DNA from 3 places in the Rhizobium sp. 01N424 genome. Region 3 is predicted to be linked to each of the others. Evidence: predicted binding sites of a transcription regulator. Region 3 holds the regulator's gene; each other region holds the start of a gene.
The links. The regulator LexA, encoded in region 3, represses DNA repair genes until DNA is damaged. The targets are predictions, from matches to a motif close to TGTTCNNNNTGTGTTCNG.
Positions count from the first base shown of each region.

Region 1: AC1DNK_RS16125 (DNA polymerase IV) is a predicted target of LexA. The motif match lies at 2,139-2,156, and genes of this name have one in related genera.
Region 2: AC1DNK_RS01615 (DNA recombination protein RmuC) is a predicted target of LexA. The motif match lies at 2,761-2,778, and genes of this name have one in related genera.

Region 1 covers NZ_JBFTRK010000005.1:275,944-280,916, reverse strand. The annotation lists gene AC1DNK_RS16145 (PleD family two-component system response regulator) at 1-532, opposite strand, end outside; gene AC1DNK_RS16140 (response regulator) at 551-922, opposite strand; gene AC1DNK_RS16135 (DUF3572 domain-containing protein) at 1,058-1,366, shown strand; gene AC1DNK_RS16130 (hypothetical protein) at 1,369-2,034, shown strand; gene AC1DNK_RS16125 (DNA polymerase IV) at 2,160-3,455, shown strand; gene AC1DNK_RS16120 (GNAT family N-acetyltransferase) at 3,452-4,973, opposite strand, start outside.
Region 2 covers NZ_JBFTRK010000001.1:308,507-313,479, forward strand. The annotation lists gene AC1DNK_RS01605 (methyl-accepting chemotaxis protein) at 1-326, opposite strand, end outside; gene AC1DNK_RS01610 (ribokinase) at 558-1,457, opposite strand; gene AC1DNK_RS01615 (DNA recombination protein RmuC) at 1,502-2,728, opposite strand; gene AC1DNK_RS01620 (methyl-accepting chemotaxis protein) at 2,934-4,430, shown strand; gene def (peptide deformylase) at 4,528-4,973, shown strand, end outside.
Region 3 covers NZ_JBFTRK010000007.1:95,940-100,912, forward strand. The annotation lists gene kdsA (3-deoxy-8-phosphooctulonate synthase) at 1-127, opposite strand, end outside; gene AC1DNK_RS18335 (VOC family protein) at 124-1,002, opposite strand; gene lexA (transcriptional repressor LexA) at 1,207-1,920, shown strand; gene AC1DNK_RS18345 (ComEC/Rec2 family competence protein) at 1,901-4,327, opposite strand; gene gltA (citrate synthase) at 4,619-4,973, shown strand, end outside.

The sequences.
Region 1 (4,973 bases), on a different contig from region 3:
TCGGCTTCAGCGTCTTGATGATCCGTTCCTGCGAATTGGCGCGGCCATCGACAAGCAGGATCTGGCCTGCGTCCTCGGCCCGTCCCTCGCCTGCCCGCAGCAGATCGTCCATGCCCATGGTCTGCGCCGTTTCGGCGCGGATACGCAGTTCGTCGCTCAGCGTCTTCAGGCGCAGCAAGCTCTTGACCCGCGAGATCAGCTGCAGGTCGTTGACCGGCTTGGTCAGAAAGTCGTCGGCGCCAGCCTTCAGCCCGCGCACGCGGTCGGCCGGCTGATCGAGCGCGGTGACCATGACGACGGGGATATGCGAGGTCTTCGGATTGGCTTTCAGGCGCTCACAGACCTCGAAGCCGTTGAGACCCGGCATCATGACATCGAGAAGAATGATATCAACCTGGTTGCGATCGCAGATCGCCAGCGCCTCATAGCCATCGGCAGCGGTCAGCACGTCGAAATACTCGGCGACGAGCCGCGCTTCGAGCAGCTTCACGTTCGCCGGAATATCGTCAACAACCAGAATGCGCGCAGTCATGAGCTTCTTTCCGATGCACTAAGCATCGCCGAGATACGTCTTGATCGTTTCGATAAATTTGGGAACCGAGATCGGCTTGGACACATAAGCCTCACAGCCGCCCTGACGGATTCGCTCCTCATCGCCCTTCATCGCGAATGCGGTGACCGCGATCACGGGAATGACATGCAGTTCGTCGTCCTCTTTCAGCCACTTGGTCACCTCGAGACCGGAAACCTCCGGCAGCTGGATGTCCATGAGGATCAGGTCCGGACGGTGTTTTCGAGCAAGATCAAGCGCTTCCATGCCGTTCCGGGTCTGGATGGTCGTATATCCCGAGGCCTCGATCAGGTCGCGAAAGAGCTTCATGTTGAGCTCATTATCTTCTACAATCATCACCTGTTTGGGCATGGCAAGCTCGTTCCTATGTTCCGTCCCTGCAAATGTCCGCCTGACAAGAAGCGACCTGCGAACGCGCGGCTCGACGAAACCGATAGCGGCAAGCTACCGGTATTTGGTTGAAAAAAAGGTAACTTACCCAGCGAAATGCAAAGCAACTTCAAGACCTCTAAACAACTGGCCAGGGATCCGCATGAAACGGCGATCGCCGTACTCGGCTGGCTTGCAAATGAACCCGACATGTTTTCGCGTTTTCTTGCGCTGACCGGCATTGAACCGGCCCAGGTGCGCAACGCGATCAACGATACGGCCTTCCTTTCCGGCATGCTCGACTTCGTCATGCAGCATGAGCCGACGGCCCTGGCTTTTTGCCAGGCGAGCGGCACGCCGCCCGAGGCGCTCACGGCTGCCTGGCAGCATTTCGCGTCGCCCGGTCTCGATTCGGGGCAGTATTGACCGTGGCAGAGATCGAGCACCTCGACACATCGCATGTGCGGCTCGCCGACCGGCCGCTGATCGTCTGCGACGTTGATGACGTCGTGCTGCAATTCATCGTGCCGTTCGAACGCTTTCTTGAGAGCGAGGGCTACCGGCTGGTGCCGCGATCGTTCAAGCTGCACGGAAACATCGAAACGCCGGACGGGACAGCGGCTGACGAAGGCACGGTCAGCCGGCTGATCGAAACCTTTTTCGAGCGGCAGGAAGAGTGGCAGGCGCCGCTTCTGCTTGCAGAGGAAACTCTGGCGCGCCTTTCCGGCACTGCCGACATCGTGCTCCTGACGGCCATGCCGCCCGTCTATCGCGACCAGCGCCGCAGGTTGCTCGACCGCTTCGAGCTGCATTACCCGCTGCTCGCCTCGCTGCAGCCCAAGGGGCCGATCGTCAAGGCGCTGCACGGCACCCGCGATGTGCCTGTCGTGTTCATCGACGACATGGTGCGCAACCTTCATTCCGTCCATGACCATGTCGAGGATTGCCTGCTGCTGCACCTGATGCCGGAGTCGGACATTCATCGCTTTGCCCCTTCGGCCATGGAAGGCATTGCCCGGGTGAAGGGCTGGGAGGAGGCATCTGTTCATATCGGCGAACACTTCGGCGCCTCCGGCGGCAATGGCCGCGGCTGATCCGCTGTCTTCATCGATCCAACGGCCCCAAAATGCCGTTTGTTATCCAACGCCACGGCGCTCCTCTGTCTTGAGACTCAAGAACTTAGAGCGTAATGTCGCGATGTTCAATATTTGTTCCCGTGATGACTTTGGCTGCACCTGACAAGACACCCGGCTTCTGTCGCGACTGCCTTGCCGAGCAGAAGGCGGAGACGCGCCGTTGCGTCAGCTGCGGAAGCCCGCGGCTTGTCCGGCACAAGGAGCTCTATGGCCTGACGCTGGCGCATATCGACTGCGACGCCTTCTATGCGGCAGTCGAAAAGCGCGACAATCCCGAACTCGCCGACAAGCCGGTGATCATCGGCGGCGGCAAGCGCGGCGTGGTTTCCACCGCCTGCTATATCGCCCGCATTCATGGCGTGCGCTCCGCCATGCCGATGTTCAAGGCCCTGGAAGCCTGCCCGCAGGCGATCGTCATCCGGCCCGACATGGAGAAATATGTCAGGGTCGGCCGCGAGGTCAGGTCGATGATGCAGGAGCTGACGCCGCTGGTGCAGCCGCTATCGATCGACGAAGCCTTCCTGGAACTCGGCGGCACCGAGCGCCTGCACAACGATCCCCCTGCCCGGACGCTGGCGAAATTCGTACGGCGGGTGGAGAAGGAGATCGGCATCAGCGTGTCGGTCGGGCTTTCCTATTGCAAGTTCCTCGCCAAGGTTGCTTCCGACCTGCAGAAGCCCCGCGGCTTTTCGGTCATCGGGCGTGAAGAGGCTGTCGAGTTCCTGGCGCCGCGCCCGGTGACGACCATCTGGGGCGTCGGCAAGGCATTCGCGGCCACGCTCGAATCCGATGGCATCCGGACGATCGGTCAGCTGCAGCAGATGGAAGAGACGGACCTGATGCGCCGCTATGGCAGCATGGGCCAGCGCCTCGCGCGGCTCTCCCGCGGCATCGACGATCGCGAGGTGCATCTCAACGAGGCAGCGAAAAGCGTCTCGTCGGAAACCACCTTCTTCGAAGACATTTCCCGTCACGAGGATCTCGTGCCGATCCTGCGGAACCTCTCCGAGAAGGTGTCCTGGCGGCTGAAGAAGGATGACATCGCCGGCCATACCGTCGTGCTGAAGATGAAGACTGCGGATTTCAAGCTACGGACGCGCAACAGGCGGCTGGAAGACCCGACGCAGCTTGCCGACCGGATCTTCCGCACCGGCGTTGAGCTGCTTGAACGGGAGACCGACGGCACTAAGTTTCGGCTGCTCGGCATCGGCGTCACCGATCTTTGCGATCCCGGCCGCGCCGATCCGCCCGATCTGATCGACGAGCAATCGACCCGCCGCGCGGCCGCCGAAGCAGCGATGGACAAGCTGCGCGAAAAATTCGGCAAGCACACCGTCGAGACCGGTTACACGTTCGGCAGCGGCAAGCGCGACCGCTAGGCGACGGCCATCGCGTTGATCTGCGCCAGCACGGCCGCCTTGTTCAGCGCGGCCTGGGCGTGATCGGGCGCCAGTTCGAGGGCTCGCGAATAGCTTTCCGCCGCATCCTCCAACCGTCCCATCCGGCGCAGAACATTGCCGCGATTGTTAAAGGCCGCGGCATAGGACGGCGAAAGGGCGATGGCGCGCTCATAGCTGACGATGGCCGCATCATCCTCGGACAGAGCGGCAAGGATATTGCCGCAGGTGCAATGGGCCGCCGCATTGCCAGGCCCGGCGGCCAGCGCCTCAAGGATCGACGACTTTGCAGCATCGAGGCGGCCCTGCTGCAACAGCACGAGCGCCAGCTGACGAAGGGCCGCAAAGTGCCCAGGCACCGCTTCGATGATGCGGCGATAGCCGGATTCGGCGCGCGCCAGGGCGCCAGCGCGGTGATCGGCGATCGCGGTGCGCATCAGCGCCTCCAGCTCGACATCCGCAGCAGGCCGGCGCCGTGCCGCTTCGAGGCTTTCAGCCAGCGCCAGCGTCTGGGAATGAGAAGGATCGGTGGCGAGGATCTGGCGGCAGCAGAGATTGGCATTTTCGATATCGCCTTTCGCTGCCATCTGCGCGGCGCGGTAACAGGCCGCGTCCAGCGAGCGCGGGTCGAGACGATCGCCGATATTGCGTTCGGAGACCGTCATCACCCTGCGACGCTCCACCAGCTGCTGTTCGCCGCCGAAAGTGAACTTGTAGGCAAAATCTCCGGTACCGAAATCGTAGTTCCGGTAGCCGTTCTCGATTGCCCAGCGAAGGCAATAACAATGCAGCGTGAAGCCCGGGCTGTGAGAGGCCGCGTTGCTATCCCGGCTGCCGATGAAGCAGATCATCGTCTTCTTCTTGTGATCGAGATAGAGGACCTGCATGGCGACAGGCCTGTCGCCCTCCCAAAGCACAGGCACCAGAAGCGATCCGTCATCAAGCGAACCGGGCAGCATCTTGCGGCAACCGGCAATGATACCGGCCGCATAATCCGGCTGACGCACACCCCATTGCGCATTCCACATCGCATAGAAGGTCTCGAGATTCTGCTCGAATGTCTCGGCGGTCGTATGGGTGACACGCAGTGCATGCTTGCCGCTCGCCAGATCGCGCAGGGCCACCCGGGCGTTGCGGCGAGCCTTGGAGCTGAGGCGGGTACTGAGGAATGTCTCGAAGTCATCCGCCAGCGGAATATAAACATAGGCGTCGTGATCGATGCTCTCGCCGGCATCGGTGATATGGTCAGCCCGGATGACCTTTGCCGGCACGAATTCCTGGCGCGGGAAACTGCCGATCAGTGCGGAGAGACGCTGGTCGGACAGATAGATCTCATCGAGATTGAACCGGCGCCAATTGAAGGTCTGCAGACAGGCTGCGAAAGCCGCCATCGCCTCGTCGGACCATTCGGGGCGTGAAAGAATGCCGCTGTAAACGGAGAAAGGCATGCCCGCCATATGGATGGCATTGAAGAAACCCTTCCCCGGCTCGAAATCCAGG
Region 2 (4,973 bases), on a different contig from region 3:
CAGCTGCCGAACGCGAAGGCATTCTTTTCGAGATTGGCCTTCAGGATATTGATGATGCCCTTGCGGTCGAAGTTGCCACCTTCGTGGCCGCGGCCGACAACGCCGGACATAGAGCGCGCAGCACTCGCCAGTTCGCCGACATTGGCGGCGATTTCGTTGGCGATGGCTTTTGCCTCAAGATTCGCCTGGTCCATCGTCAGCGTCTGCACGCGGCTGCGCGTCTGATCGATGAGGAAAAAGTTTGATACAAAAAGGACGAGCGCGATGGCGACGCCGGTGATGACAATGAGTTTTGCGGCAAGCGACTTCATGCGGAAGATGAACATGGTGCCTCGGCGGGGCGACTTGCCGGACGAACATTTCCGGCACAGGCGAGGGTGAGCCGCACCGTCATGGAGCAGCCGTGCAAAAGTCCAGGCGCCGTTAAAATTGAAGCCTGACGATCGCCGGAAAGATCGCCAGAAATCTCTTAAATTTGAATGAAACTGTACGAATTGAGCCCCTGAATTGCCTTGGCGGCAGAGGGTTTTCGTAGAGTGTATCGGAAACAGAAAAGTCTATAGCTTGTTTGCGACCTCAGCGCTGAGAGGGATCGACGGCTGAGCTCCCGCCTTGAGGCAGGCAAGGGATCCGGCAATAGCGGCGCGGCGCAGTGACGTGTCAAAATCGAGACCGTCGTCGAGGCTTGCGGCGAAATAGCCGCAGAAGGTATCGCCGGCACCGACGGTATCGACGGGCTCGATTTTCAGTCCTTTTGCCCGGACGAGCTCGCCATCGCGAATGGCAATGACGCCATCGGCGCCAAGTGTGACGATCAGCGTCTGTCCGGTTTCGCCGTGAAGGCGCTTCAAGGCGGCCTCGCGATCGCCAGCGCTCATGCCTTCTTGTCCGGCCAGAAGCTCGAATTCCGTTTCGTTGGCGATGACGATATCTGCCAGCCGCCCAAGGCGCGGCGCATCGGCAATCAGCGGTGCGAGATTGAGTATGCTGCGGATGCCCTTCCTGTGGGCCGCATCAAGAGCCTTCTCGACGGCAGCCGGGGGAACCTCAAGCTGCAGCATGAGAATATCTTTGGGTTGCATTGCCGCAACCGCGGCCTCGGCATCTTCGGGGCTGACGGTGCCGTTGGCACCGGGAACGACGGCGATCATGTTTTCGCCGTCGCCGCCCACGAGGATCAGGGCGGTGCCGGTTGGGCCATCCACATGATTGACCTTGGAAAGTCCGGTACCGGCTTCACTGAGAAGCGCGATGGCGGGGGCGGCGAATTCATCCTTGCCGACTGCGCCGGCCATATTGACGGTGCTGCCTGCACGGCGCGCAGCAAGCGCCTGGTTGGCACCCTTGCCGCCGGCGGCAGTCGCAAAGCCAGTCCCAGCCACGGTTTCACCCGGCTTCGGCAGGCGCGCGGTGGTGGCGATGAGGTCCATGTTGATGGAGCCGAACACAGTGATCATGTGGATGTCCCGTCCTTTAATTGGCGCGACACTGCCCGAAGGGCTCACTCCTCGTCAACCACCCTGAGCTTGAGAAGGCCTGTCCGGCTCTCGACTGATTTCGCTGCTGGCTGGTCTTCGCGTTCCGGTTTGCCGGTATCGCCCGTCGCTTCGAATTCGAGAGCCTCGATCTTCGAGCCACGCTTGGTCAGCTTGTCGGCGGAGGTGACGATCATGTCGACATCCTTCTGCGCCATGGCGAAATGCCCTTGCAGCTTGCGCACCCGCTCATCGAGGCGGCCGAGATCGTCCATGAGGTTTGCGACTTCACCCTGAATGACGTGCGCCTGTGCGCGCATACGCTGATCCTTGAGAACCGCCTGGATCACCTGGATCGACAGCATCAGCAGGGAAGGAGACACGATGACAATCCGGGCGCGATGCGCCTTCTGGATGATCGGCTCGAAATTCTCGTGAACCTCGGCAAAGATTGATTCCGAGGGCACGAACATGAAGGCAGTGTCCTGGGTTTCGCCCTGGATCAGATACTTTTCCGAGATATCGCGAATATGCACTTCCATATCGCGCCGGAACTGCTGGGAGGCGATCTTGGTGGCATCTGGGCCGCCGGCGTCGCGGATGGCGTTCCAGGCTTCGAGCGGAAACTTGGCGTCGATGACGAGCGGCGGTGCGCCATTCGGCATCTTCACGGTGCAGTCCGGCCGGGAGCCGTTGGAAAGCGTCTGCTGGAAGGCGTAGGCGCCCATCGGCAGTCCGTCGGCGACGATCGTCTCCATCCGCGATTGGCCGAAGGCGCCGCGCGTCTGCTTGTTGGAAAGGATCGCCTGCAGGCCGACGACGTCCTTGGCAAGCATCTGGATGTTGTTCTGGGCGACGTCGATGACAGCAAGCCGCTCCTGCAGCTTCTGCAGGTTTTCGTGGGTCGATTTCGTCTGTTCGGTGATCGTGTGGCTGACCCTCTGCGACATGCCATCAAGACGCTGGTTGATCGCCTGATTGAGCTCTGCCTGCCGCGTGCCGAACACTTCCGCCATGGTCGAAATGCGGCCCTGCATCTCCGCCTGGATTTTCAGAAGCTCCGACATGCGCATATCGGCTTCCGCCGATCGGATCGCGGCTTCCTCATTCTGCTCGCGCCGCAAGTTGTTGCTTCTGAACAGCAAGAACACGAGGACGACGACCATGGCGGCGATGGCGCCGCCTGCGATGGCGAGAATGGCCGGATTGACGGCGGCAAGCGAGATAGTGAGCGAGTCGGCAGAATTGTTCATCCGGCCACCATAGCAAACTTCAAATCATTGACCAGATCAAAACGTGAACGAATCCACAGGTAGCTTTGGTATGATCAAAAGGCCGCAGTCCACTTTGGGAGGGGGACGACAAATCGTGGCCATGCTTAACGATTGCTCAACCATATTTTAGAAATGTCTCTGCCGAAACAGATCCTTACCGCGCATCGCGCAGACAGAGAACATCATGAGCAGCCAGCAATCGCAATCCGACCTCAAGCAGCGCCTCGACTTCATCGAGCTCGACGATGCTGCCCGCAAGACGATGAGCGAGATCCGGCCTGTCATCAGCTCGCTGGTCGGCGGTGCGCTTGACAAATTCTATCAGAAGATCGCCAAGACCCCGGCCGTTGCCAGCTTCTTCTCCGACAAATCCCATATGGGCCACGCCAAGAAGGCGCAGGAGAACCATTGGGCCAATCTGGCTGGTGGCAATTTCGACGAAACCTACGTGAAGGGCGTCACCGCAGTCGGCCGCACTCACGCCCGCATCGGCCTGGAGCCACGCTGGTATATCGGTGGCTACGCGATCGTCATGTCCGAGCTCGTTAAGGGCATCATGGACAAGCAGTGGCCGTCGATGTTCGGCCGCCAGCAGGGCAAGGTACTGGCCGAGAAGCTTTCCGCCGTCATCAAGGCCGGGATGCTGGATATGGACTATTCGATCTCCGTCTATCTCGAGGCATTGGAAGAAAAGCGCCGCAAGCTGGAGGAGGACCGCGCCAAGGCGGAAGCCGACCAGGCGATGGCGCTCGATCATCTGCGCCGTGGCCTGGAAGCGCTCTCCGCCGGCGACCTCGATGCCAAGCTACCCACCGACCTTCCGGGCAATTTCAAGCATATGGCCGACGACTACAATCGCGCCGTCGCCGCGCTGCGCACGTCATTCGGCTCGGTTCGCAGCAGCTCGGCTGAAATCCTGCGCGGCACGGACACGATCTCCAAGGCTGCCGACGATCTGGCGCTTCGGACCGCACAGCAGGCTGCGGGCGTCGAAGAAAGCTCAGCTGCGCTCCAGCAGCTGTCCGTCAGCGTCGGGCTGACCGCCGCCAATGCCGAGAAGGCCTCGGATGCGGTGCGTGAAACACAGCAGCGTGCGAAGAATTCCGGCGAGCTTGTGAACAGCGCCGTTTCCGCCATGGCCGGTATCGAGAAGTCGTCGGATGAAATCGCCAAAATCATCGGCGTCATCGACGAGATCGCCTTCCAGACCAACCTTCTGGCGCTGAATGCCGGTGTCGAAGCGGCACGTGCAGGCGAAGCAGGCAAGGGCTTCGCGGTCGTCGCCCAGGAAGTCCGCCAGCTTGCCCAGCGCACTGCAGAAGCGGCAAAAGAGATCAAGAACCTGATCTCGCAGAGCTCTGCGCAGGTGGACCAGGGCGTCGGCATCGTCAGTAGCACCGGCGAAGCACTGGGCGACATGATCAGCCGCATCGACATGATCAATCATGTGGTCGCAGAAATCGCCGCTGCCGCTCGCGATCAGGCGACCGGCGTCAACGAAGTCAGTGTTGCAATCCGCAACATGGATACGATCACCCAGCAGAATTCTGGCATGGTCGAGCATACCTCGGCCGAGACCCGCCGTCTGCGCGGCGAAGTCAGCAATCTCATGGAGTTGCTGCAGCGTTTCGGTACTCGGATGGAAATGCGCAGCAGCGCTCCCAGCCGCCGCGCGGCCTGAGACGAATACGGCGATTTTCCGGAGGCGCACATAAAAAAGCGCCTCCGGCACTTCCCGGATAATTCCCTCGCTTTAAAAGATAGGTTATGGGAACGCCATGACCATCAAGCCACTTATCATTCTTCCCGATCCCGTTCTCCGCCAGGCTTCCAAGCCGATCGAGCGCGTCGATGACGAGCTGAAGCGTCTCGCCGACGATATGCTGGAGACCATGTACGACGCCCCCGGTATCGGCCTTGCCGCGATCCAGATCGGCGTTCCGCGCCGCATGCTGGTTATAGACGTGGCGCGCGAAGGCGAAGACAAGCAGCCGCAGGTGTTCATAAATCCGGAGATCCTCAAGTCTTCGGAAGAGCGTTCCGTTTATGAGGAAGGCTGCTTGTCCATCCCGGATTATTACGCCGAGGTCGAGCGCCCTGCCGTCATCACGCTGAAATATCTCGACCGTGACGGCAAGGAACAGACCATCGATGCCGACGGCCTGCTGGCCACCTGCCTGCAGCACGAGATCGATCACCTCAACGGTGTGCTGTTCATCGACCA
Region 3 (4,973 bases):
CCATGAAAGCATGGTCGCGGCTTTCCATCTGGCAGGGACCGGCGATCAGCGACAGCTTGCCCGTATTCGAAAAAGTAACGCGTCCAGCACCCTCGCCGGCGACGACTTCTGCATTGGTATTTGTCATTGGGTCTCCTCGAAGGCAAAGATTGCGCCTTGTCCCGGCGCCGGCTTCACCAGCAGACGATTGTTCATACTGACATGGGTGATCCCGTTAGCAGCCAAATGCGCCGCTGTCACGGCCAGATCACCGACCGAAAACACGATTGCGCGCGCCCTGAGGCCGTTATCGGTGACAAGTGGCTCGGCATCGAAATAGGCCTCCATGCCCTCGCTCGAGAAGATGGAAAGTCTCCCGTTCGGCAATTCGAAGTATAGGCCGAGTGCCGCCTCCTTAGGCTCCACTCCACCGCTGGCCGTCTCCAGAAATTCGGCGAAGGCCTGCGGATCCTCAGCGCTCAGGGCAATCTCGCTGATGCCGGTGACGCCGTTTGCATGGGTTTCCAGTGCCTTGCGATCGGCCGGAAAGGCGTTGATCCGCTGGCAGGCGAAGAAGAAGACATCGGGTGCCCGGAGATCGGCGGCAAAGGCGAGCTTGAAGGCGCCTGTCGCCTGTGTTCCGTCGGGCATGACGATCGGCCGCGAGAATTCGACCATATCACCGCCGCTCAGCTGTGCGCCGTCATAGGAAGCCTTGTCCGCATCGGCATCATCGGTGCCGAAGACAACAGCCGAAAAGCCGTCATCGCCGCAGCGGAAGCGGAAGGCCTGATCGCGGGCGACGAAGCTGTTGCCCTTCGCGACGGCCGCGTCGCACTCCGCCTGGTTGGCGACACCGAGCGGTTCGAGATAGGTCCTGTCGGCAAGGAAGACGCAGGCATTCTCCGTTCCGAACGGATGACGGCCATCGGCCGCGACGGTGAAACCGAGACGGCCGAGTCGCTCGCGGGCAACATCTATATGGGTGACGGGCAGTACCAGATGATCGAGCGGATGCGTCATGGCGGTTCCCTCCGGTGAAGCCGGCAGAGATTTGCACTCCCTGCCCGGCAAAGCGCAAGCGTGGATCACCAATCCGGCAAATAAACTTTCAAAAACGACGAAAAATCATCGGAAGTTTTACCAATATTTAGGCACTTGCGGAACACATATGGAACATATAGTGTCCGTTCTGGCTTTGTTTCACGAATCTGGGGAAAGACTTCGATGCTGACGCGCAAACAACAGGAGCTTCTCCTCTTCATTCACGAGCGGATGAAAGAGTCCGGCGTACCGCCGTCCTTCGACGAAATGAAGGACGCGCTCGACCTGGCTTCCAAGTCGGGCATCCATCGCCTGATCACCGCGTTGGAAGAGCGCGGTTTCATTCGCCGCCTACCGAACAGGGCGCGCGCACTCGAGGTCATCAAGCTTCCGGAAGCCTACAGCCCGAGCATTCAGCCGCGCCGCGGATTCTCGCCGAGCGTCATCGAAGGCAGCCTCGGCAAGCCGCAGCCGGTCGCGCCGCCGAAGCCGGCGAACGAGGACAATCACACGTCGATCTCCGTGCCGGTCATGGGCCGGATCGCAGCCGGTGTGCCGATTTCGGCGATCCAGCAGAACACCCACGACATTACAGTTCCCGCCGACATGCTCGGAAACGGTGAGCACTATGCTCTTGAGGTCAAGGGCGACTCCATGATCGAGGCCGGCATCTTCGACGGCGACACGGTCATCATCCGCAACACCAATACCGCCAATGCCGGTGATATCGTCGTTGCGCTCGTCGATGACGAAGAGGCAACACTGAAGCGCTTCCGCCGCAAGGGCGCGTCCATTGCGCTCGAGGCCGCCAACCCGGCTTACGAAACCCGCATTTTTGGACCTGACCGCGTCAAGGTTCAGGGTAAGCTCGTCGGCCTTATCCGCCGCTATCACTGAGCGGTTCGCTTTCACCAAAAGCTCCACTGCGCCAGTCATAGGCGCGGTGGCGGGTCCAGGGACGATCGAGACCCTCGAATGATGTGGTGATTTCGGCGATCCCATTGGGGAAACGAAGCTCGACAGCGCCTGTCTTCCGCAGTGTCTCCCCGGTGAAAAGCAGGGCGCCTGAGCGGCAGGTATCGAAGCGCAGGCGAACCGGTGTGACGACGATATCGGATATGTCGCAGGCTGGGCCAAGGAACGCCGCATTCTCGATCACGGTCAGGATCGAACCGTTGTCGAGCTTCGCTGTACACCAGGCCTTTTTCACGCATGAGAAGCGCTCGCCCGTCGCACTGGCCTTGATCGCGTTCATGGTGTCGTTCTGCTGTGCCTCCGTCAGTTTCAGCCTTTCACCGCGCGGTGCGGTGGGAATATCCGGGAGCGCCGGGAACGCCGGTGACAGATGCTTATCGATCACCAGAGCGCGCCTCCATTGATCAAAGATGAAGCCCGGTGGCCGCTCGCGATTGGTGGCGAGGCCGTTGTCGCTGACGATGCCCGCCATGCTCCCGTCCTCGGCAATCACGATTTTCGGCGGCGGAGGACCTCCCAACATCGCGGCGGCTGTCGTCGATGCCATCAAGATCGCGGTGCCGAGATGGCGCATGCGGCTGCGCAGCAAAGTCAGCAGCAGGAAACCTGTCACCGCCGCGGGAAAGTACCAAGACGCCAGGCGCCCGACGCCGATATCGCCGCCCCATGAGGCAACCGTCCTGGCGATGGCGATCACCAGATCGAGCCCGAAACCCGTCACCTGCCACGCCCATGCATCGAGACCGAAGGGCATCAGCAGCATGGCAATGAGGCCGAACGGCATGATGATGAAGGAGATAATCGGCATTGCGGCGAGATTGGCTGGCAGGCCATAGGCCGTCAGCCGGTGGAAGTGCTCGACCGAGAACAATGCAGTCGAGAAGCCGCCGATGACGGAGGTCAGCAGGATGCCGCCGAAGAACGCGGCGGCGGAAGACAGCATCCTGACGGCGCGAAACTTTGCGAAGGGCCGGTCGCGCACCGGCCTCTCCTTCCAGAGCGCATAGCCCGCGACGAGGGCCAGTGTCGCGGCGAAGGACATCTGGAAGCTTGGCCCCATGATCTCCGAGGGTGAGAGGATAATGATCACCAGCGCCGACAGGGCGACGTTGCGCAGACTGATCGACGGCCGGTCGAAGAAGACCGCCGCCAGCATGATCGCCATCATGATGAAGGCGCGTTCGGCAGAGACAGCGAAGCCCGAGATCAGAAAATAGGCGGTGACGGCGGCAAGCGCACCGGCTGCGGCGATCTTCTTGACGGGATAGGCCTGGACGACAGCCGGAAACAGGCTGAGCACGCTGCGGAAGCCGACGAAGAAGATGCCTGCCGACAGCGCCATGTTGAGACCGGAAATGGCAATGATATGCGCAAGCCCGGATTGGCGCAGCGCCTCGGTCGTCTCGCTCGAAATGGCGCGGCGCTCGTCCGTGACGAGAGCGGCGGCGAAAGCGCCGGTGTCGCCAGGCAGGATGCCTCTGATACGATCGCCGATGCCGCTTCTGAGGCGATAAAGCCATTCAATAGCGCGATCCTGCATCGATCCGGGCTCGGGTTCGGCCGCTGGCACCACGGCAGGGGCACCATAAAAGAAACCGTTGCCACCGACGCCGTCGAAATAGGCACCGAACGAAAAGTCGTTGAGGCCGGGAAGAGCAGGCCCAGACGGCGGCGTCAGCCTTGCCCGGCCTTTCAGCCAAGTCCCGGTTTCGAACTCCGCTTTCTGGCCGCGCGCAATCACGGTCACCTGCTCTGGCGGTCGCTTCAGCGCCGGGTTCTCCGTCGCCTTGAGCGCCAGCAGATACCGCCAGCCGCCGCGGCCATCGCTTTCCCGCCGCTCTACGCGGCCTGTCAGCGTCGTCGTTACCGCCGAATCGAGAACGACAGTACCAGCTCTCCAGGTCTCGAATTGTGCGGCGAGGATGCCGGCAGCAATCAACGTCATGGAGGCCACGCAGATCCGGCTCCACTGCCGGCTGCGATCGGTCACGGCGAGCAGCAGAAGCAGCACGACCGCGCATGAAAGCGGCACAGCCGGTGAAATGTCTGCACCGCAGGCAAACCAGAGAAGGGAGCCCAGTCCGAGCGCCACCGGCGCAAACAACATGCGGCCGCCATAAGCCAGCTCTTCGACAGCGCAGGCCGGCAGGCTTTGCACAACACGGCGCTGCAGCGACCGAAGAGCATGAATAGAAAGCTGCCGGCGGTGACCTAGATTAACAGGTGCGAGGAGAGAGCCCGCTGCAGGCGGCATCAGCAGCGTCTGCGGCAATTTGGCCGCGGCGCCGATGGTGATCGTGCTGACGTCGCTGGTTTTCAACTCCGGCATGCAAAGAGCCTGATGACCCGATAGAATACAACCAGAATGCAACCCTGCGCGCGTTTCAGCAACAATAATCGATTGAAAAATGATGAAAAAACGTGAGTGCAAAAAGCCTAAATAAATCATCGGCTTCCGCTATGCGTTTACAGCATCGCAGGAGTGCCTAAAAGTTGATACTGCGATGCACAAAATGGCGTCACGGTAACTTGGCATTAGGCGCGCTATCATATAGCAATCTGAGCGGACGCTTAACCCTATGGCGCTTTTATGGCGCCGCCGCCAATTTGGAGGATCAGAATGACGGATCAAAGCGCAACAATCAAAATCGGCGACAAATCCGCCAATCTTTCCGTAAAGAGCGGAACGATTGGGCCTGATGTCATCGATATCGGCGCACTCTACAAGAACACCGGTTCCTTCACGTACGATCCTGGTTTTACCTCGACCGCATCCTGTGAATCGAAGATCACCTACATCGATGGCGATGAAGGCGTTTTGCTGCACCGCGGCTATCCGATCGAGCAGCTGGCCGAGCACGGCGACTTCCTCGAAGTCTGCTATCTGCTGCTCTACGGCGAACTGCCGACCGCTGCGCAGAAGAAGGACTTCGATTACCGCGTCACGCACCACACCATGGTGCATGAGCAGATGA